Regions from separate parts of the Ideonella sp. genome, predicted to be linked through region 3. Evidence: predicted binding sites of a transcription regulator. Region 3 holds the regulator's gene; each other region holds the start of a gene.
The links. Region 3 encodes FNR, which switches genes on or off when oxygen is low (the NO sensors DNR and NnrR bind a similar motif). Its sites were predicted from a motif close to TTGATNNNNATCAA; they were not measured.

Region 1 (5,393 bases), on a different contig from region 3:
CGCCCCGACAGGCCCGCGGGGCTGGTCTACGCCGAGGGCAAACCCATCGTTGTCACCGATTACCGCACCGAACAGCGCTTCCAGATGCCGCCCGCCTACGCCGAGGCTGCACTGACCAGCGGCGTGGCCGTGCCGCTGTCCGACCGCGGCCGGGTGACCGGCGTGCTCACGGTGCATGCGCGCGGCGACCGCCGTTTTGGTGACGACGAGCTGCGTTTTCTCGAATCGTTGGCCAACCTGCTGGCCAGCAGCCAGCAACGGGCCCAGTCGGAAGAGGCCTTGAACCACGCCCAGCGGCTCGAGAGCGTCGGCCAGCTGACCGGCGGCATCGCCCACGATTTCAACAACCTGCTGACGGTGATCCAGGGCAACCTGCAGGTGCTGGAAGAGCTGCCGGGCCTGGCCGACGATGCCTATGGCCAGCAGCTGGTCGCCGCGGCCGCCCGTGCCAGCCGGCGTGGCGCCGAGCTGACCAGCAAGCTGCTGGCGTTCTCGCGCCGGCAGGTGCTGCAGCCCAACACGGTCGACGTGAGCCAGCTGCTGCATTCGCTGGCCGACATGCTGCGGCGCACGCTCGACCAGCGCATCCGCATCGAGGTCGACGCGTCGCCGGATTGCCCGGCGGTGCTGGCCGACCCGGGCCAGCTCGAATCGGCACTGCTGAACATCGCCATCAACGCCCGCGACGCGATGCCCGACGGTGGTTCGCTGCGCTTCAGCGGCCGTGCGCGCGCGCACCTGCCGACCGAGCTGCGCAGCGAGCTGGACGACCCCACGGCGCCCGACGAGCATTTCGTCGCGATCTCGATCGCCGACACAGGCACGGGCATGCCCGACGAGGTGAAAGAGCGGGCGTTCGAGCCCTTCTTCACCACCAAGGAACTCGGCCGCGGCACCGGCCTGGGGCTCAGCACGGTCTACGGCTTCGTCAAACAGTCCAAGGGCGCGGTCGAGATCCAGAGCGCCGCCGGCAAAGGCACTACGCTGACGCTCTACATCCCGCGGCCGGGCACCGACATCGGCCGCGAAGAGGTCGACCCCGCCACCGGCGACGCCGTGCCACTGGGCCTGAAGGTGCTGCTGGTCGAAGACGACCCGGAGGTGCGGGCGGTGGTGCGCACCTTCCTCGACACGCTGGGGTGCGTGGTGACGGCGTGCACGAGTGCCGAACAGGCGCTGGACGTGCTGTCGCCCGACGCCGATTTCGACCTGCTGCTGACCGACATCGCGCTGGGGGCCGGCATGCGCGGCACCGCGCTGGCCCAGCTCGCCCAGCAGCGCTTCCCGCGGCTAGCGATCCTGCTGATGTCGGGTTTCTCGTCAGAGCTGCTCGATGCCGACCGCGAAGCGCCAGCCAGCTGGGAGCTGCTGCCCAAGCCCTACACCCGTGCCCAATTGGCGCGGGCGATCGCCCGGGTCATCTCGCAGGCCTGAGCCTGCGCTGGGTCACTGGAGAACGGGGCTCGCAGCGGGTGCCAGGCAACCCTGGATGAACTCGCTCAGCGCGTTCACCTCGGGGATGTGGATGTCGCGGCGGCCCTTCTCGACGAAGCGAATCAGGTTGTCGCGGGCCAGCTTCGACAGTGCGCGGCTGACCGTTTCCAGCGTCATGCCCAGGTAGTTGCCGATCTCGGCACGGGTCATGCGCAGCGTGATCTGGTCGGTGCGCATGCCGCGCTTGGCCAGCGATTCGGCCCAGTAGCGCAGGAAATCGGCCACGCGGGCATCGGCCGGCAGCGTGCAGACCGACATCAGCGAGTCGCGGTCACGGGCGATTTCGCGGCTCATCGCCTCGTGCAGCACCGTCAACAGCGCCGGCTGGGCCGCGCAGGCCGCCAGCAGCGTGTCGTAGCGGACGATCCAGACCTCGCCGATGTCCATCGCCACCGCGTCGCAGGCGTATTCGTTGTTGGCGATGCCGTCGAAGCCCAGCCAGTCGCCGCGGAACTTCAGGCCCACGACCTGCTCGCGGCCATCGGGCGACACGGTGACGATCTTGAAGAAGCCCGAGTTCAGGATGTAGAGGTTGCCGAAGCGCTCGCCGGCCTGGTAGATCACGTCGCCAGCATGCACCACGCGGCGCTGCGGCGACAGGCGGTCACCCAGCAGCTTCAGCGTGTCCGAGGTCGCCTGGCTGGCGCGCTGGTTGGCGGCCGCATCGCTCTTGGGCACCCAGCTGGCAGCCACGGCAGCGCGGTTGAACGGGGCGGCGGCGTGGGGGGTGGCGGTGCTCAGCATGTCGGTCTCTCCTGAAGGGTCGGTGCTTGGGGCGGTGAGTGAATGCTAGGCAGCGCCCGGCAATGGCGTGACAACGGCCGGCGTCGCTCGGTAACGCTGCGTGAACACCTTGTGTCAACTCGGTATCAACACGGAGTGCACGGCGGTGGGTTGACGGGCATCAAAGCCGCGGCCGTGCGGGCCCGTAGGCTTCGTTCCCAAGATCCCTGTCGTGCGTACCACCTCCCCAAACGCCATGCACCCGCTCGCCCAACCCGGCTCTTTTGACGGACCTGCCAAGCTGCCTTGGCCCGACCGCCAGACGCTGCTCGACAGCGCACGCCAGTTGCAGCGCGCCGCCCAGGCCGGGACCACGCAACCCTTGTTGCGGGGAAAGAAGCTGGGGCTGCTGCGCGCCAACGACGAGACCACCGCCGCACAAGATTTTTGCGCCGCCGCCGCCGCGCTGGGCGGGCATGTGGCCGTCATCCGCTCGGCGTTCACGCCGCAAAGCCAATACAACGAGGTGCAGGACACCGCCCGCCTGCTCGGGCGCCTGTACGACGCCGTCGAATGCCAGGGCCTGCCGGCCTCGCTGGTGCAGCAGCTGGCCGGCGTCGCCAGCATCCCGGTCTACGACGGGCTGGCCACGGCCTCACACGCCAGCGCCGAACTGGCGCCACTGCTGACCGGCGACGAGCCGCTGGCCGACAAGCGCCGCTACGTGATGCAGGCCGTGCTGCTGTCCACGATCATCTGATGGACCGGCCGGCCGGCGCAGGCGGCCGGTCAACTCTTCTTCCACTCACCCCCGACGGGCAGCGGCCTTGGCCGCGGTCGATGCCGGGCCCAGGCCGAGCGGCGCAGGCACCAGATTGACGATGCGGGTGAACAGCGCGCGGTATGGGCCCTCGGCGTCGTGGCCGGTCAGCGGGTCCTGGTTGGCGGCAAAGGCCTCGTCCAGGTCGCGCCAGTCGTCGGCGGTGAGCACCCGTTCGGCCAGCGGCAGCACCTCGCGCTCTTCCAGCGCCATGTGGGCCAGGTAGAAATCGACGTAACGCGCCATCGCCTGCTCGAACGCGTCGCGCCGCGACTCACCCATCATCTCGAAGCCGAGCAACGCATGCTCCAGCTCGCGCACCCGCTGTTCGCCGCTCGCGTGGTCCTGGTCCAGGCGGTCCAACAGGGGCCGCGCCAGCGGGGTGCGGGCCCGCAGCTTCGGGAACAGCAGCTCGGTTTCCTTGCGGTGGTGGCGCTTCTCGGGAAACTCGTCGACGTAGAACAGCATGGCCCGCAGCACCGAGAAATCCGGCAGCGTGCCGCGTTGGCGGTGGTCGCCCAACAGCAGCAGCACCGAGCGCAGCATCGCGGCCAGCGCCGCGTGCTCGTCGCGAAGAACGGTCAGGGTCAAGGGGGCCATGGCAGAAATCTCCTTCACCACAGCTTCGCTCGGCGGCGCCCCTGCCCCCTTGCTGAAGATCAAGCCGCGAGACCGCTGGGGCACGGAACAGGCCGCAGAATGCCAAGAAGAAGCCTGATCCATCTTGCAAGGCCATCCCGATGAGCGACGAATTCGACAACGGTGTCGATTACTACATGCGGCTGCTGGTCGACCGTGTGCCGTCGATGCTGGCCTACTGGGACCGCAACCTGCGCTGCCGGTTCGCCAACCGGGCTTATGAGCGATGGTTCGGCGCCGACCCCGATCGCCTGATCGGCACTTCGATCCGCGACCTGCTCGGCCCCGACCTGTTCGCGCAGAACGAGCCGTACATGCGCGCGGCGCTGGCCGGTGAAAGCCAGGTGTTCGAGCGCATCGTCCCGGGCCCGGGGGGCGTTCAACGCCACAGCCTGGCAGAGTACATCCCCGACGTCGTGGACGGTGTCGTCCGGGGGTTCCTGGTCCAGGTGACCGAGGTGACCCAGCTGAAGGAGACGCAAGCCGCCCTGCGCCGCGAGCAGCTTCTTCGAAACCAGATCGAAGAGCATGCGGCGGCGCTGGATGCGTTGCTGCACGAGCGGACGGAAATGCTCGATGTCCTCGCCCACGAAGTGCGGCAGCCGCTGAACAACGCCTCGGCCGCCCTGCAGAGCGCGCAAGGGGCGCTGCGCACGATGGGCGAGGGTTTCGCGGCAGAGCAACTGGTGCGCGCACAGACCGTGCTGGGCCAGGTGTTGGGCAGCATCGACAACACGCTGGCCGTGGCGGCCTTGCTGGCGCGGCCAGAGCCCATCCTGCGCACCGATACCGATGTGGACACGCTGATCGCCGTGAGCATCGCGGACATGCCCGACGCCGAGCGACATCGGATCCAGGTTCGGCGCAACACGTCGACGCGGACCGCCTTCATGGACATGAGCCTGGCGCGGCTGGCGCTGCGCAATGTGCTGTCCAACGCCTTGAAATTCAGCCCGCCCGGCTCGCCGGTGAAGGTGCTGATCGACGATTCGGACGACCCGCTGGGCCTGGTCATCGAGGTGAGCGATTCGGGCCCGGGGATCCGCCCCGAACTCTTGCCCACCCTGTTCTCGCGCGGCGCACGGGGCAGCGACAGCAACACCGGCAACGGCCTGGGGCTCTACATCGTCCGGCAGGTGATGGCCCTGCATGGCGGCACCGTCGAGGTGGCGCGCACCGGGCCCGAGGGCACCACGCTGCGCCTGGTGATCGACCAGACGGGAGCAGGCTAGACGCCGCCGTCAGGGCGACGCTGAATAAGTCCCCGCGAGGCTGCGCGCAGGCACGCGCGACCCGCGAGGGACTTGTTCAGCGTTGACTTAGATCGCCTTGAGGGGGGCTCGAAAGGCGTAGCCGACCCCCGACTTGGTCTGCAGCGGCACGGTCGCCGGCGTGGCACGCTCGATGCGGCGGCGCAGGCGAAAGACCGTGGCGTTCAAGCCGCCCGAGGCCTCGGGGTCGTCGGTGCGGCCAAGGCGCTGCAGCAGCGTCTCTCTCGGGACGACCTCGCCTTTTGCCTCGACGAAGCACTCGACGAGGCTGCGGTCGGCGTCACTCAGGTCGACCCGCGCCCCGTCGGGCGCGATCAGTTGGCCCACGCGCCGGTCCAGGCGCCAGACGTTCTGCGTCGCGTCCAGCGCCACCGACCGGCGACACACCGCCTCGATCGCCAGGGCGATCTGCTCGAACTGCACCGGCTTGGTCAGGTACATGTCCG
Region 2 (5,393 bases), on a different contig from region 3:
TACATGGCGCGCAACCTGCCCAACGCGCAGTTGTTCATCTACCCCGATGCTGGCCACGCCGCGCAGTTCCAGTGCCCGCAGCGCTTTCTGCAGCACGCCGTGCAGTTCCTGGCCGAGTGACGGCAAGCACTGCCGCCCCTGTGTCGATCCGCCACCGCCCACCTCTTTGAAGGTTGCCTGCCATGCTCAAGTTCAAGTTCCTTCTGTGGGCCTTCGCCCAGTTGCTGCAGAGAAAGATCCGCAGCGATGCCGATTGCGCGCGCTATGTCGGCACCAAGAAGCTGGTCTTCCAGATCCGCACCGCCTCGGGCGCCGGCCGCACCTACGTGATCCAGGACGGCACCGTGCGCTCCTTTGCCGGCCTGGGCGCGAACCCCAGCTTCACGTTGAGCTTCTCGACCCCGGCCAAGGGCTTCGACATCCTGTCGGCCAAGGACGCACAGCCCGCCTTCCTGCGCGGCGTGGGCAGCCAGGACCTGGTGATCAGCGGCGACTACCGCGAAGTGCTGTGGTTCCAGGGGCTGACCTCGTTCCTGCAGCCGCCCAGGGTCATCGCGGCCTGGGACCGCAGTCCGTTCTGAAGCCCACGGCCCCTCACCAAGAGACACCTCCATGCCCACGCGGGCCGTCGGGTTGGCCGCGGTGGTGGACGTTAACGCATGAATGCAGGCCCACCGCGCGGCACCGCGTTCCCGTCATTCACACCGACCCAGATAGCCCCAATGTCCTGCTTGAATTCGCCTGGCCGGTCCACGATGGCATGATCCCCGCCTTCGCCGCGGGAAAGGCCGCGGCGCCATCGACCACGAAAGGATCCCCCATGAGCACCCCCAGCGGCCTGCAGATCGACGACCGCGTCACCGGCAGCGGCGACACCGCCAAGGCTGGTCAGACGGTCACCGTGCACTACACCGGCTGGCTGCACGACCCGAAGGCCGCCGACGGCCGCGGCCGCAAGTTCGACTCGAGCAAGGACCGCAACGACCCCTTCGAGTTCGACCTCGGCGCCGGCATGGTGATCCGTGGCTGGGACGAAGGCGTGCAGGGCATGCAGGTCGGCGGCACGCGCGTGCTCACGATCCCGGCCGAGCTGGGCTACGGTGCGCGCGGCGCCGGTGGCGTGATCCCGCCGAATGCCACCTTGGTGTTCGAGGTCGAGCTGCTGCCCACGCCCGAGCGGCCGAAGCTGCTGATGGACGACGTGGTGGTCGGCAGCGGTGACGTCGCCAAGGAAGGCGACAGCGTCACCGTGCACTACACCGGCTGGCTTTTCGACGCCGCTGCGCCGAACAACCGCGGCCGCAAGTTCGATTCGAGCAAGGACCGCAACGACCCCTTCGAGTTCGACCTCGGCGCCGGCATGGTGATCCGTGGCTGGGACGAAGGCGTGCAGGGCATGCAGGTCGGCGGCACGCGCGTGCTGACGATCCCGCCGCACCTGGGCTATGGTGCCCGTGGCGCCGGCGGCGTGATCCCGCCCAACGCGACCTTGGTGTTCGAGGTCGAGCTGCTCGCGGTTTGAGTCTTGCAGGCCCCTTTGCTCGCGCGGCGAGCAAAGGGGCCGGGCCGGGAGGCCCGCCTTACTTCAAGGCCTTCACCAGCGCCTCGAACTGCGTCTTCACCGACCGGTCGTGCCGGATGATGGCGGGCACCTCGCGGTCCACCGCCAGCAGCTCATACACCGCCATCTGCGCGGCCCGCACCGAGTATTCGACGGTGAAGACCACGTCGTCGGCGATCTCGACGAACTGGCTGACGAAGGCGAGGTTCTTCGACGACTTCGGCACCGGCAGCGGCCGGTCGCTCAGCGCACGCGGCATGAACATGCTGGTGATGTAGGGCATGCGGCAGGGGATGCAGTTGGCGTTGGCCACGGCGTCGAGATCGAAGCGCAGGTGGCCGCACAGCTCGCGCAGGATCTCTTCGCCGCTGCATTCGGCCATCGGCTTGGCGACGAAATTGCCGATGCGGTCCGGGAACAGCGCATAACCCCAGAACACCTGCACGCCGGCCGGTTGGTTGGCAAAGTGCGGCTGGTGGGCCAGCACGATGGACATCAGCCAGTTCGAATCTTTGAAGGTCACCAGGCCGCCGGTGCCGGGCTCGTTGCCGCTGAACGCCTTCATCTTGTCGAAGAACACGCTGTCCTTGAGCGTGACGGTGAACGACTCCCACATCGACTCGGCGATGCTGCTGTTGAACGCGGCCGGGTTGCCGAAATCGGGCCGGCCCTCGGCCAGCTTTTCCCACAGCGCCCAGCCGCCGCTGTCTTGCTTGTCCAGCTTTGGCGGCGCGCTCTGCATCGAGCCCAGGCTCGACGCGTCGGTCATCGAGCCGTTCTGGAAGAACACGAGGTCGCTGGCCGCCACCTCGATGCGTTCGGCCGCCCCGGCGTGTTGGTAGTGGATGGCCGTGACGACGAACTGGCCGTCTTCTTCGCGGTGTTCCAGGTCGGTGACCTTGGCGTCCATCACGAACTGCACGCCTTGCGCCTGCAGCCAGGCCTGCAGCGGCCGCACGAACGAGTCGTACTGGTTGTAGACGGTGCGCTTGACGCCGCCCAGCGTCTCGATGCGTGAGAACTCGAGCATGAAGCGGTGCAGGTAGCGCTTGAACTCGACCGCGCTGTGCCAGGGCTGGAAGGCGAAGGTGGTGGCCCACATGAACCAGAACTCGGTCTCGAAGAACGACGGCGAGAGCCAGTCGGTGATGGCCGAGGTGCCCAGCTCTTCTTCGCTGGCGTTGCTGAGCTTGAGCAGGTCCAGGCGGTCGTGGGCCGAGAAACCCATCGACGCCACCGGCATCTTGGCGCGCTGGCGGTTGACCAGGCGGGCCATCGAATGGGCTTTGTACTTTTCGTTGAAGGCCAGGGTCTCGTCGAACACGCTTCGACCGGGGTGCTCCAGCGAAGGGATCGACTTGAACAGGTCCCAGGTGCACTCGTAGTTGTCGGTCGTGAGCATGCGCCCGCCGCGCAGCGAGTAGCCGCGCTCGGCATCGCCGGCCCCGTCCAGGCTGCCGCCCATCAGCGGGCCGGCTTCGAGGAGGGTGATGTTGGCGCCGGGCACCTGGGCGTCGCGGATCATGAAGGCGGCGGCGGCCATCGAGCCGATGCCGCCGCCCAGCAGATAGGCTTTGATCTGGGCGCGCGGGGTGGTGGGAGCAATTTCGTGCATGGATGTGGCCATCGGGTGAGGGGTGCGGAGGGTCCGCTGAGCTTCACCGGGTGGCCGGCGAAGGCGAGTCGCCAGCTTCGCCGCCGTGCCTGGGGCGATCAAATGATCAGGATCAATTGGGCGGGCCCGGGGTTGACCGGGATCAAGCTCGCAGGCGTTTGCGGATGCGGCTCAGGGCCTCGGGCGTGACGCCCAGGTAATGCGCTATGTCCCGCACCTGGATGCGCGGTGCCAACGTGGGAAACGTGGCCAGGAAGGCCCGGTAGCGCTCATCGGGGCGCATCGTCAGCAGCTCGCGCTCGCGCTGCTCCTTGCGCACGATGTGCCATTCCAGCAACTGCAGCACGGCGCGCTGCCACGCCGGGTGGCGCTCCATCAGGCGGCGCAGGCTGGCGTAGTCGACCTGCTCGATCTCGCTGTCTTCGAGCGTGATGGCCGAGTAGTCGGTCTTGCCGCCGGCCACCAGCACGTTGGGGCAGGCAAAGAAGTCACCGTCGCCGATGAATGACTTGATCCACTCGTCACCCAGCTCGTTGATGTAGCTGAGCTTGACCATGCCACGCCGCACCACGTAGACGAACGGCTGCCACTCGCCCTCGGCAAACACATCGGCGCCCTTGCCGAACTGCCCCAGCCTGAAGCTGGACGCCAGGTCGTCCCAGTCCGGCAACGGCTCTGCGGCGGCCTTTTCCAGAAGAAGTCGGGTTTGTCGCACGAACTGCTGGGCCTTCGGGGCGCGCGAAGCGCCGTCCTCTTCAAGTGGCGTGCGCGGATCCGGCTTGGCCGGTCCGCTGCGCGAGCCCCCTCGGGGGGCAGCCCCCGGAGGGGGCGTGGGGGCTCTAGAACCTTTCGTGCGGGCCCAGGTAGCGCCACTGCCCGACGGGCAGCTTGCCCAGCACGACGCTGCCGATGCGCACACGCTTCAGGCCGACGACCTTCAGGCCGACCAGCTCGCACATGCGGCGGATCTGGCGCTTGCGGCCTTCGCGCAGCACGAAGCGCAGTTGGTCTTCGTTGGCCCAGCTGACCTTGGCGGGCTTGAGTTGCTTGCCGTCCAGCATCAGGCCGTATTGCAGGCGCTTCAGGTCGGCTTCGGGCAGCGTGCCTTCGCCTTGGTATTCCACGCGCACCAGGTATTCCTTCTCGACGTCGGAGTCTTCGCCGATCAGGTGCTTGGCGATGCGGCCGTCCTGCGTCAGCACCAGCAGGCCGGTCGAATCGATGTCCAGCCGGCCGGCCGGGGCCAGGTGGCGGGCGTGGCCGGGGTGGAACGGGCGGCGGTGCGGATCGTCCGGCCAATGGGTGGATGCGGTCACCAGCACGCTGGCCGGCTCGTAGCCGTCTTCGGCCTGGCCCGAGACATAGCCGATCGGCTTGTTCAGCAGGATCGTCACGCGCTGCGCCTGCTGGTTGTGCGCCTGCGGGTCGACCTCGATCTTGGCGTCGGGCAGCACGCGCTGGCCCAGCACGGCCATCTGGCCGTCGACCTTGACCCAGCCGGCGGCGATCCAGTCGTCGGCTTCGCGGCGCGAGGCGAGGCCGCGGTCACCCAGCAGCTTGGACAGGCGGATGCCTTCGGCGTCCGACGTGCGCGGGGTCGGCGGGCGCGGGGCGGGCCGCACCTGCGGCGGCGGTGCTTCGTCGCGTGGCACGCGGCGCGGGCCGGCGGCTTGGTCGGGCCTGGGCGACCTGGGAGGCTGGTCCGGCCGGGCCGACCGGGCGGGTTGGTCCGGCCTGGGCGGTCGGTTGGGTTGGTCCGGCCGGGCCGGCCAGGGGCTTTGATCCTGCCGGGCCGGCCGGCCAGCCTGATCCGGTCGCCCTGTCTTGGCGTAAGCGGGCGCGGGTGAGCGATGGGGTGCCGGGGCGCGTTGCGGGGCGTTCCCGTATGCCGGGCGCGACGACGGCGGCGCGTACGACACCGGGACGGACGGCACGGCAGGCGGGCCGGCGGGCGCAGGGGCTGCCGGGGTGCCGGCGGGCGCGGGAGCAGCGGGCGTGGCCGCTCGTGTCGCACGCTTGGGCGTGCGCTGGATGTTGCGGTCGGAATTGATGGTCATCGTGTCAACGGCCGCGCAGGAAGAGCGCGTCCAGTTCCTTCATCGTGACCTGGCGCCAGGTAGGCCGGCCGTGGTTGCATTGGTCGGCGCGCTCGGTGGCTTCCATCTGGCGCAGCAGCCCGTTCATTTCTTCGATCGTCAGCCGGCGGTTGGCGCGCAC
Region 3 (5,393 bases):
CCCACTCGACGCCGGCGTAGATGTCTTCCGAGTTCTCGCGGAAGATCACCATGTCGATCTTGTGCGGCTCTTTGACCGGCGACGGCACGCCGGCAAAGTACTGCACCGGGCGCAGGCAGACGTACAGGTCGAGCTCTTGGCGCAGTGCCACGTTCAACGAGCGGATGCCGCCGCCGACCGGCGTGGTCAACGGGCCCTTGATCGAGACGACGTACTCGCGCAGCGCGGCCAGCGACTCTTCGGGCAGCCACACGTCGGGGCCGTAGACCTTGGTCGACTTCTCGCCGGCGTAGATCTCCATCCAGTGGATCTGCTTCTTGCCGCCGTAGGCCTTGGCAACCGCTGCGTCCACCACCTTGATCATCACCGGTGTGATGTCGAAGCCGGTGCCATCACCCTCGATGTACGGAATGATCGGGTTGTTCGGGACGTTGAGCGAGAAGTCCGCATTCACGGTGATCTTCTGCCCGCCCTCGGGCACCTTGATGTGCTGGTACATGTCGCTTTGCTCCGCGCGTCGCTGTTTGTGAAAGGGGTTTTCGGAACCTGAAATTCTAGTTCAGGCTGCCTGTCAGTCCGCTGACCACCCCCAGGGGCCGGCGGGTCTACCCAGGGGCCTGCCGGTCTCAACCGACGCAATAGATGGCGATCTGCCGGATCACGTCGTGACCCAGCGCCCAGACCGAGGCCGCGGCGAGCAGCGCGCCGGCCAGGCGGATGGCGCCGGCCTGCACGCCGGCCGAGAGCACCTGGCCATTGGCCGTGGCCCAACGGCTCCACAGCCAGGGCGCCACGCCCAACGCGGGCGCCGAGGCGATGGCGAACACCGCCATCACCGCCGCGCCGCCGGCGGCGTTGTTGGCCAGGGCGGCCACCACGAGCGCCGACTGCAGCAAGCCGCAAGGCCAAGCCACCCAGGCCAGCCCCACCCCGCCGGCCTTGGCCGGGCCGGTCATGCGCTGCCAGCCTTGCGCGTCGGGCTGCGCCGCGCGTTGCGCCCCGCGGCCGGCGCGTTCGAGCCAATCGGGCTGCCGACCCCGGATCAGCAACCACAGGCCCAGGGCCAGCGCCGCCACATGCAGCAGCGCCCACAGCGGGCGCAGCGCCGGGCTCAGCTGGCTCCAGTGCGACAGGGCCGCCACGCTGGCGGCCGCCACCGCGCCGGCCAGCGCGTAGCCGGCCAGCCGCCCCAGGTGGAAGGCCGACCAGGCGTTGCGCGCCGAGCCGCCGCAGGCGCGAACGGCGGCCATGCTGGGGGCACCGCACATCGCCGCGCAGTGCAGCGAGCCGGCCAGCCCCATCAGCAAGGCGGTCAGCGCCAGGGCGGCGGTCATCGCGGCAGCAGGCGGCTCAGATGATGCGCGAGAAGCGCTCGCGCACCTTGTCGGCCTGCAGGTGCTTGTCGAAGACCATCGCGATGGCCCGCACCACGAACCAGCCCGACGCGGTCACCTGCAGCGCGCCCGGCTCCACGGTGACCAGCCCTTCGGCCGCGAAGGTGGCGAGATCGCCCAGCTCGGCCCGGAAGTAGTCGCGGAAGTTCACCAGGTAGGCCAGCTCGATCGACTCGAACTCGACCCGCCCTTGGCACATCAGCGCCATGATCACGGCCCGGCGCAGCAGGTCGTCGCGGGTCAGTGCCAGGCCCCGCACGGTGGGCAGCTGGCCGTGGCGGATCGCGTCGTAGTACTCGGGCAGCGTCTTCGCGTTCTGGCTGTAGGTGGCGCCCATGCGGCCGATGGCCGACACGCCCAGGCCGATCAAATCGCAGTCGGGCTGCGTGCTGTAGCCCTGGAAGTTGCGGTGCAACCGGCCCTGCCGCTTGGCGGCGGCCAGCGCGTCGTCGGCGAGCGCGAAGTGGTCCATGCCGATGTAGCTGTAGCCATGGCCCATGAAGCCCGCGATCGCGCCGGACAGCATGGCCACCCGGTCGCCCGGCGGCGGCAGCATCGCCGCTTCAATGCGGCGCTGCGGCTTGAAGCGTTGCGGCAGGTGCGCGTAGGCATACAGCGCGATGCGGTCGGGCCGCAACTCGGCCACCTGCGCCACGGTGTGGGCGAACGAGGCCGGCGTCTGTTTCGGCAGGCCGTAGATCAGGTCGGTGTTGATCGACTCGTAGCCCAGCGCGCGAGACGCCAGGATCAGGTCGCGCACGCTTTCGAAGCTCTGCACCCGGTGCACGGCCTTCTGCACCTCGGGGTCGAAATCCTGCACGCCGAAACTGAGCCGGTTGAAGCCCATGCGCCGGAAGGCCGCCAGGCGCTCGGCGGTCACCGTGCGCGGGTCGACCTCGATCGACACCTCGGCATTCGGGGTCAGGCGAAACGCATCGTTCAGCTCGGCCATCAGGCCTTCGAGCTCGGCGTCGCTCAAGAAGGTGGGCGAACCGCCGCCCAGGTGCAGCTGCGACACCGGCTGCGGCGCACCCAGCACCTTGGCATACAGCGCGATCTCGGCGCGCAGCGCCAGCAGGTATTCGGCGGCGCGATCGTGGTGCTTGGTGATGACCTTGTTGCAGGCGCAGTAGTAGCACAACGATTCGCAGAACGGGATGTGCACGTACAGCGACAGCGGCGTGCGGGCGCCGACGCAGGCCCCGTCGGCGCGCTGGCGCAAGGCCTGTTCAAGGTCGGCCGGGCCGAAGGCCTCGACGAACCGGTCGGCCGTGGGGTACGAGGTGTAACGCGGCCCCGGCACGTCGAAGCGGCGCAACAACGAAAGCGGCAGGCCGCCCGGCGTCGACTCGGGAGTGGCAATGCCGGCAGCAGGGGCAACGGTCAGATCAGGCATGGGGCCAATCGTGCCGCGCAGTGCCGGCCCGGCGCTTGATCTGGCGCAAGCCGACGGGGGCCCCTGCGGCGAAAAATTGCGCCGTTGTTGAGGATGATCATGCCCACTGCCGACCCCTGCCCTTTCCCCCCGCGCGAGCCCGGCGCGGCCGCCACGGAACGCGCCCGCGAACGGGCTGGCGCCTTCAACGTGGCCTGCTCCAGCTGCAACCTGCGCGAGCTGTGCCTGCCGGTGGGCTTGTCGAGCACCGACCTCGCCCGGCTGGACCAGCTGGTGGCCACGCGCCGCACCGTGGCCCGGGGCGACACGCTGTTTCGCGCCGGTGAGCCTTTCCAGTCGCTCTTTGCGGTGCGCACCGGTTTCTTCAAGACCCGGGTCTCGTCCGAAGACGGGCGCGACCAGGTGACCGGCTTCCAGATGGCCGGCGAGTTGCTGGGCCTGGACGGGATCAGCGGCGACCGCCACACCTGCGACGCCGTGGCGCTGGAAGACTCGCAGGTCTGCGTGATCCCCTTTGCCGAGCTGGAGCACCTGTCGCGCGAGTTCGGCGACCTGCAGCGCCAGTTCCACAAGATCATGAGCCGCGAGATCGTGCGCGACCACGGCGTGATGCTGCTGCTGGGCAGCATGCGCGCCGAAGAGCGCCTGGCGGCCTTTCTGCTGAACCTGACCCAGCGCCTGCAGTCGCGCGGCTTCTCGGCCTCGGCGCTGGTGCTGCGCATGACGCGCGAAGAGATCGGCAGCTACCTCGGGCTGAAGCTCGAAACGGTCAGCCGCACGTTCTCGAAGTTCCAGGAAGACGGGCTGCTGCAGGTCAGGCAGCGCCAGATCCGCATCATCAACCAGGCTGGACTGCAGCAGCTGGTCAACGGCGCCACCTGCTGAGCGCAAGCCACCGGCTGGGCGCCATGCCGTCACGGCGCCCATCGGCGCCGCGCGCCGCTCACTCGACGTTCGGGTGGGTCAGGAAATGGGTGATCGTCGACGCGAGCGCGATCACCAGCCAGAACAACAGGAAAGCCACCGAGTAGACGGTTGTCGGCTGCCAGTCTGCCGAATCGGCACCGGCCCATGAAAGCTGGTGGGGGTCGACGACGGCAAAGACCAGCATCTCAAGCACGCCCGCCATCAGGAAGGCCGGCCAGAGGATGCACAGCCAGCGCACCGGCGGCGCAACATCGATCTCTGCCACGTGGTGGTGGGGCATGGCGGCTCCCCCGTTTGGCGCCACGGTGTCACCCATCAGGGCTTGGCGGTGGCGGCGTGGTTGCGTGCCTGCAGCGCGGGCGTCATCGCGTCCGGCGCGGCCGAGCGCTCGCTCACACCGCCACGCTCTTGCAGATTCAGCACGGGGTCGGCCCCACGCGCGGCGATGACCGCAGTCACCAGGCTGGCGACCACCACGACCAGCGGGCCGCCGATCATCAGCCACACCATCGGCTCACGCCACCAGGCGCGCGCCTGCAGCGCCTGGTCTTGCGTACGGGTCGCATTCATCGCTTCACTCCTCTGGGCCACCTTCGTTGGCGGCCAGTGTTGGACCGTGCCGCTCTCTCAGCGCGGCACCACAAAGCTGGATTTCTCGCTCACCTGCGCCGGCGGCTCAGCCCCGACAGACTCACGTTCTACACGAAATTCGATCGGGTGGGGGCCGGCACCCACCTGGGCGGCCGATTCTGGCGGCAACTGCAACGCCACCGTCAGCCACCTTGCCTCGGCCGGCGCGAGCGTCAACTCGCTGCCCCGCGCCAGGGCCAGCCCTGGCAGGCCTTGCGCGCTGACACGGTAGTGCTGCGGTGTCTCGGTCACGTTCATCACCTGCAGCCGGAAGACATTCTCGACCCGGCCGTCTTCGACCAGGCGCGCCAGCGAGGCGCGGTCGCGCACCACGTCGACCCGGAACGGGCTGCGCAGCGCCAGGCTGGCCACGAAGGCCCCGGCGATCAGCAGCATCACCGTGCTGTAGATCAGCACCCGCGGCCGCAGCACCCGCTGCAGGATCTGGCGCCAGCCCAGGTGCTCGGCGAGGCTGTTCTCGGTGGCGTAGCGGATCAGCCCGCGCCGATAAGGCCCCCTGGCCGCCGCATCGCCGCCGCTCGCGGTGGACGCGGCAGCTTGGGGCAGCCCGGCGGCCATCTTGTCCATGATGCCGTCGCACACGTCGATGCAGGCGGCGCAGCCGATGCACTCGTACTGCAGGCCCTTGCGGATGTCGATGCCGGTCGGGCAGACCTGCACGCACAGCCCGCAGTCGACGCACGCGCCCTGCGTGGCCGCCGCCGGATCGCCCTTGCGCAGCCTTGCGCCGCGCGGCTCGCCGCGCTTCGTGTCGTAGCTGATGATCAGCGTGTCGCGGTCGAACATCGCGCTCTGGAAGCGCGCGTAGGGGCACATGTACTTGCAGACCTGCTCGCGCATGTAGCCGGCGTTGCCGTAGGTGGCAAAGCCGTAGAACAGCACCCAGAACCACTCCCACGGGCCGAAGCCCAGGGTCAGCGCCTCTTGCGCCAGGCTGCGGATCGGCGTGAAGTAGCCGACGAAGGTGAAGCCGGTCCACAGCCCGATGGCCAGCCAGACCGTCTGCTTGCCGCCCTTGCGGGCCA
Region 4 (5,393 bases), on a different contig from region 3:
CAGCAGTTCGATCGTCGCGATCAACCGCCCCTGTTCGAAATGCTGCTGCGCCAGTTCCAGCACTTCAGCAGCTCGATCGGGTGAGGTTCTTGGCATTCGAGGTCGTTGCGCACACGGTGAGCGGCGATTCTGACTGCGCTTTCGCGCCTGGGGGAAGACACCGGCTGACGAAGTCTGCGGATTCCGTGTTCACTGCATCGAATATCGCGCGCTTGATCGGCTCGATGGTCACCGCCGCCGACGGCGCAGCCCCCTTCGGTACAGTCGCAGCGCCATGACAGGGAGCGCAGCATGACCGAGCCGCAGCAGGGGCGCGACACACCCGCAGCCGATGCACGCCGGCTGCATCCGGACGTCCTGAAGCTCGGCCTCGTCAGCTTTCTGGTCGACGTGAGCTCAGAGATGATCTTCGCGGTCTTCGCCGTCTTCTTCACGACGATCGCGGGCGCTTCGAGCGCGCTGCTGGGTCTGGTCGAAGGGCTGGCCGATCTGTCGAGCTCGTCGCTCAACCTGCTGGCGGGCTGGTTGTCGGACCGCAGCGGCCGGCGCAAGGCCTTGGTGATCGCGGGCTATGGTTTTTCGACGCTGGCCAAGTCGATCCTGCTGGTGTCGAGCGCGATCACCGGCCTGGCGGTGTTTCGCGTGGTCGAGCGCCTGGGCAAGGGCTTTCGCGGGCCGCCGCGCGACGCATGGCTGAGCTCGATCGCACCGCCGGCCTCGCGGGGCTACTCGTTCGGCGTGCACAAGGCGCTGGACAAAGCCGGCGCCGTCGTCGGCCCGCTGGTGGCATATGGCCTGCTGCAATCGCTGGGTGAATCGGCGTCGACCTACCGCACCTTGTTCTGGGTGGCTTTCGTGCCGGCACTGGCCAGCCTGGTGGTCCTGGCGCTGATCGGCGAGCGGCCGGCCGTGCAGCACGGCCGCGAGAGCCCGCTGGCCGCGTGGGCCCTGCTGAGCCCACGATTCAAACGCTTTCTGCTGCCGTCGGCCTTGTTCGCGCTGGCGTATTTTTCGCTCGGCTTCTTGTTGCTGCGCGCACACGAGCTGGGCTTTGGCGTGGCCGAGATCGTGCTGCTGTATGCGCTGTTCAACACCACCTGCGTCGTCGTGGCGCCGTTCGCGGGGCTGCTGGGCGACCGGGTCGGCCGCGCGCGCATCATCTTGCTCGGCTACACGCTGTATGGGCTGATCAACCTCGGCGCGGCCTTCATCACCGAACGATGGGCACTGGCGGCGCTGTTCGCCGTCTACGGCATCTTCTACGCCATCGACGAATCACAAGGCAAGGCCTTCATCGCCGACCTCGAACCCGAGCGCCGCGCCACCGCGATCGGCGTCTTCGGCTTCGTGACCGGCGTGCTGTACCTGCCGGCCTCGCTGCTGGCCGGCCTGCTGTGGGCCGTGGCGCCGGCAGCGGCTTTTGGGGCGGCAGCGGCGCTGTCGCTGCTGGCCATCGTCGCGTTCGTGGCGTTGATGCCGCGTTAGTGGTGCCGAGCGCTCAAGGCCGCGGCTGCGGCATCACCGGTTGCGTGGGCTGCTTCGGCGGTGGCGGCGGTGGGGGCGGCTGAGGGTTGATGGGCGGTTGGCCGGGGAACTGAGGCCAGCGCTGGCGATTGACCCGCGGCGCGCGCGCCCAGCGCTCGCGTTCTTCGTACCACGGCTGGTCGGTGTAGTTCTGGGCCCAGTAGGCCAGCAGGTCGAAGCCGATGACCTCGATGCCGGTGCGGCGCACGCTCACGCTCGCGCCGTCCGGGCGGCGGGCGATGTTGTCGGCATAGACCCAGCCGCGGCCGCGCTGGGCGGCCACGTCGCACCAGGTGAAGTCGTCCAGGCAGCCTTGCACCGAGACGTCGGCACCCGCAGGCAGCGTGGTGACCTGCGGCAGATCGGGTGACGGGCCGGCGAACAGCGACGTCTCGTGGGCCAGGTAGGTGTCTGCTGCCGCGGCCGGCGCGGGCTGCCAGGCCAGCAGCGCCGCGGCGAGCATCGAGAAGGTCAGTGGTCTGAGCATGATGGGCTCCCGTGCCAACGACATTGAATTCGCTGCGGCAGCCGCATCGGTGGGGGGCTGACGTTCGTCAGCCCGCCGGCTTGTCGCTGCGCAGTTTCAGATTCTGCCGCAGCGTGTCGCTCATCGGCATGTCGATCACCGCGCCTCGCGCAGGGACCTCAGGCCAGCGACGGGCACAGCACGCGCACGCGCCAGACAGAGAAAGACTCTTCCACGCAATTCCAGCGGAAGCCGCCCGGTTCGTGTTCCTGGAGCTGGAAGTAAAGCGGACGGGGATCCTGGTCGTGGATCAGTTCCATCGATTGCCCCGCCTTCAGCAGGCGGTAGGTATTCAGCACGAGGCTGGGGTGGTCGCGCGGCGGGATGTCGCGCAGGTCGATCTTCGTGCCATAGGTGGTGAGGGTCATGTGTCGCTCCGAATCGGCGCTGGTCAACGCCAGGCTGGCTCGATGTTCGACCGTCTGCTCGCCGGTGCGTTTGACCCTGAGCAACACCTGGCCAACCAGGGCCCGCGGCGTTCGCAGGTTTGTTGTCCAAGGACAAGGCTGCCCCGGTGGGGGCATGAAAACATGCTTCGCCACAACACCCCAATGGGCGAGGGATGCCATGGCCGATGCGATCACATTGATCCAAGAACTGTTCGAGGCGCAAGCCCGACGCACGCCGCAGCGAACGGCACTCGTGGCCGGGGCCCAGACGCTCTCGTATGCCGAGTTGGACACGCGCGCCGAGCGCCTGGCCGCGGCCTTGCGCGAACGCGGCGTTGGGCGCGGGCACCGGGTGGGCGTGTGCCTCGAGCGAGACGCGAACCTGCTCGCCGTGGTGCTCGGCGTTCTCAAGGCCGGGGCGGCTTACGTGCCGCTCGACCCCTCGTTCCCGCGCGAGCGGCTGAGCTTCATGGCGCAGGATGCGCAGCTCACGCTGCTCGTGTCCACGGCCGCGCTGGCGGGCACGTTCGGCCTGCCGCGCGAGCGGCAGCTGTTGCTCGATGCCGATGCGCCCCGCATCGACGACGCACCAGCGACCCGGCTCACGGCAAACGCCGCCGAAAACGCTGCCATGGGGTGCGCCGACGACCCCGCCTATGTGATCTACACCTCGGGCTCCACCGGCCAGCCCAAGGGCGTGGTCGTGCCGCACGGCGCGGTGGTCAATTTTCTGGTGAGCATGGCCCGTGAACCGGGCTTGACGCGAGACGACGTGCTGGTGGCCGTCACCACCTTGTCGTTCGACATCGCGGTGCTGGAGTTGCAGCTGCCGCTCACGGTGGGGGCCACCGTGGTCATGGCCAGCCGCAACGATGCGATGGACGGCCGTGCGCTGCGAGCGCTGCTGAGCACGCACGGCGCCACCGTCATGCAGGCCACGCCGGTCACCTGGCGTTTGTTGCTGGACGCAGGCTGGGACGGTGCGTCACCGTTCAAGGCCCTGGTCGGCGGCGAAGCCTTGCCCGAAGACCTGGCCGAGCAACTGCTCGCGCGCGGCGTCGAGCTGTGGAACATGTACGGCCCGACCGAAACCACCGTGTGGTCGACCTGCTGCCGCGTCACCAACGCACGCGACATCCACATCGGCCGGCCGATTGCGAACACCGAGGTTCTCGTGCTGGACGCTCAACGGCAGCCGGTACCGCCCGGTGGCACGGGCGAGTTGCTGATCGGCGGGGCAGGGCTGTCGTCGGGCTATTTCAACCGGCCCGCGCTGAGCGCCGAGAAGTTCATCGCCCATCCGTTCAAGCCGGGTGCCAGGCTCTACTGCACCGGCGACCTCGCGCGCTTTCGGCCCGACGGGAACCTCGAGTGCCTGGGGCGCATCGACGACCAGGTCAAGATCCGTGGCTTTCGCGTCGAACTCGGCGAGATCGAAGCCGCGCTCGCGCGCATCGACGGCATCCGGCAGGCGGTGGTCGTGCTGCGAGAAGACAGCCCTGGCGAGAAGCGCCTGGTGGCCTACTACACGGGCACCGGCAGCGGTGTCGAGTTGACGGCCGACGCCCTGCGCCAGCGGCTCAGGCAGACCTTGGCCGACTACATGGTGCCGTCGCTGTTCCAGCCGGTCGACAGCCTGCCCCTGACACCCAACGGCAAGATCGATCGCAAGGCGCTGCCGGCGCCGCTGCAGGCCAGGCCGCACCTGGCGCAGGCCTACATCGCCCCGCGCACGGCCGTCGAGCGGCAACTGGCGGCTCTGTGGTGCGAGCTTCTGCATGTGGACAAGGGCGGCATCGACGACAGCTTCTTCGATCTCGGCGGCACATCGCTGGTGGTGCTGCGCATGGTGAGCTTGTATCGGGCTCGCTTCGGGGCAGACATCCCGCCCGTCAAGGCCTTTCAATACCCGACCATCGCGCAGCTGGCGCACTATCTCGAAGGGCGCGAAACCAGCGCACCGTTGCACGAAGGCGCTGAACGCCGGGCGCAACAGTGGCGCACCGGCGCGGCCCCGGGCGAGCGGCCGCGCCATGCCGTGGCGATCGTCGGCATGGTGGGCCGGTTTCCGGGTGCAGAAAACCTCGACGAGCTGTGGCGCAATCTGTGCAACGGTGTCGAATCGATCTCGTTCTTCGCCCCTGAAGAGCTCGGGCCGGGCATCGACCCGCAACTGCGCAACGACCCCGACTACGTGCGCGCCCGCGGGCTGATCGAAGGCGCGGACCGATTCGACGCGGCGTTCTTCGGCATCGGCCCGCTGGAGGCCAAGGTGATGGACCCGCAACAGCGCGTCTTCCTGGAGCTGGCCCAGCAGGCGCTCGAAAACGCCGGTGTCGACCCCGAGCGCTACAAGGGGCTCATCGGCGTGTACGCCGGCATCGGCGACAACCACTACTACACGACGAACCTGCTGACCCATCCCGACCTGATGGCCATGGCCGGGAAGCTGGCGGTCGAATACGGCAACCAGAAAGACTACGTCGCGCTGCGCACGGCCTACCTGCTGGACCTGCGCGGCCCGGCGGTGAGCCTCAACACGGCGTGTTCGACCACGCTGCTGGCGGTCGACCAGGCGTACCGGGCCTTGCTCGACTACGAGTGCGATGTGGCGCTGGCCGGCGGTGTCGACATCACGGTGCCACAGCGCAGCGGCTTTCTCTACCAAGAGGGCGGCACCTTCGCCCGTGACGGCCACTGCCGGCCGTTCGATGCCGATGCGACCGGCACGATGTTCTGCGACGGCGCCGGCATCGTGGTGCTCAAGCGCCTGGAAGACGCGCTGGCCGAGGGCGACACGGTCTACGCGGTGCTGGTGGGCAGCGGCAAGAACAACAACGGCGGGCGCCCCGCGTCGTTCCTCGCGCCGAGCGTCGAAGGCCAAGCCGAGGCTATCGCGATCGCCCAGGCGCGCGCTGGCGTGCCGGTCGAGACCATTCGCTACATCGAGGCGC

Region 1: a site for FNR is predicted at 2,389-2,402, ahead of ACE3SG_RS10540 (ornithine carbamoyltransferase). Genes of this name have one in related genera too.
Region 2: a site for FNR is predicted at 3,279-3,292, ahead of ACE3SG_RS27620 (oleate hydratase). Genes of this name have one in related genera too.
Region 4: a site for FNR is predicted at 2,489-2,502, ahead of ACE3SG_RS20185 (DUF2249 domain-containing protein). Genes of this name have one in related genera too.

What each region holds. Positions count from the first base shown of each region.
Region 1 covers NZ_JAYSDQ010000006.1:219,110-224,502, reverse strand. The annotation lists gene ACE3SG_RS10550 (PAS domain S-box protein) at 1-1,434, shown strand, start outside; gene ACE3SG_RS10545 (Crp/Fnr family transcriptional regulator) at 1,447-2,238, opposite strand; gene ACE3SG_RS10540 (ornithine carbamoyltransferase) at 2,474-2,977, shown strand; gene ACE3SG_RS10535 (hemerythrin domain-containing protein) at 3,023-3,637, opposite strand; gene ACE3SG_RS10530 (ATP-binding protein) at 3,778-4,908, shown strand; gene ACE3SG_RS10525 (response regulator transcription factor) at 4,996-5,393, opposite strand, start outside.
Region 2 covers NZ_JAYSDQ010000030.1:17,257-22,649, reverse strand. The annotation lists gene ACE3SG_RS27640 (alpha/beta fold hydrolase) at 1-120, shown strand, start outside; gene ACE3SG_RS27635 (helicase) at 183-581, shown strand; partial or broken gene ACE3SG_RS27630 (FKBP-type peptidyl-prolyl cis-trans isomerase) at 821-1,165, shown strand; gene ACE3SG_RS27625 (FKBP-type peptidyl-prolyl cis-trans isomerase) at 1,193-1,522, shown strand; gene ACE3SG_RS27620 (oleate hydratase) at 1,581-3,176, opposite strand; gene ACE3SG_RS27615 (Crp/Fnr family transcriptional regulator) at 3,319-3,891, opposite strand; gene ACE3SG_RS27610 (pseudouridine synthase) at 4,016-4,828, opposite strand; gene mutL (DNA mismatch repair endonuclease MutL) at 5,238-5,393, opposite strand, start outside.
Region 3 covers NZ_JAYSDQ010000026.1:52,368-57,760, forward strand. The annotation lists gene icd (NADP-dependent isocitrate dehydrogenase) at 1-499, opposite strand, end outside; gene ACE3SG_RS26255 (sulfite exporter TauE/SafE family protein) at 627-1,334, opposite strand; gene hemN (oxygen-independent coproporphyrinogen III oxidase) at 1,351-2,790, opposite strand; gene fnr (fumarate/nitrate reduction transcriptional regulator Fnr) at 2,890-3,675, shown strand; gene ACE3SG_RS26270 (hypothetical protein) at 3,734-3,997, opposite strand; gene ACE3SG_RS26275 (hypothetical protein) at 4,033-4,287, opposite strand; gene ccoG (cytochrome c oxidase accessory protein CcoG) at 4,345-5,393, opposite strand, start outside.
Region 4 covers NZ_JAYSDQ010000016.1:28,256-33,648, reverse strand. The annotation lists gene ACE3SG_RS20200 (hypothetical protein) at 1-96, opposite strand, end outside; gene ACE3SG_RS20195 (MFS transporter) at 292-1,485, shown strand; gene ACE3SG_RS20190 (SH3 domain-containing protein) at 1,499-2,011, opposite strand; gene ACE3SG_RS20185 (DUF2249 domain-containing protein) at 2,170-2,418, opposite strand; gene ACE3SG_RS20180 (amino acid adenylation domain-containing protein) at 2,618-5,393, shown strand, end outside.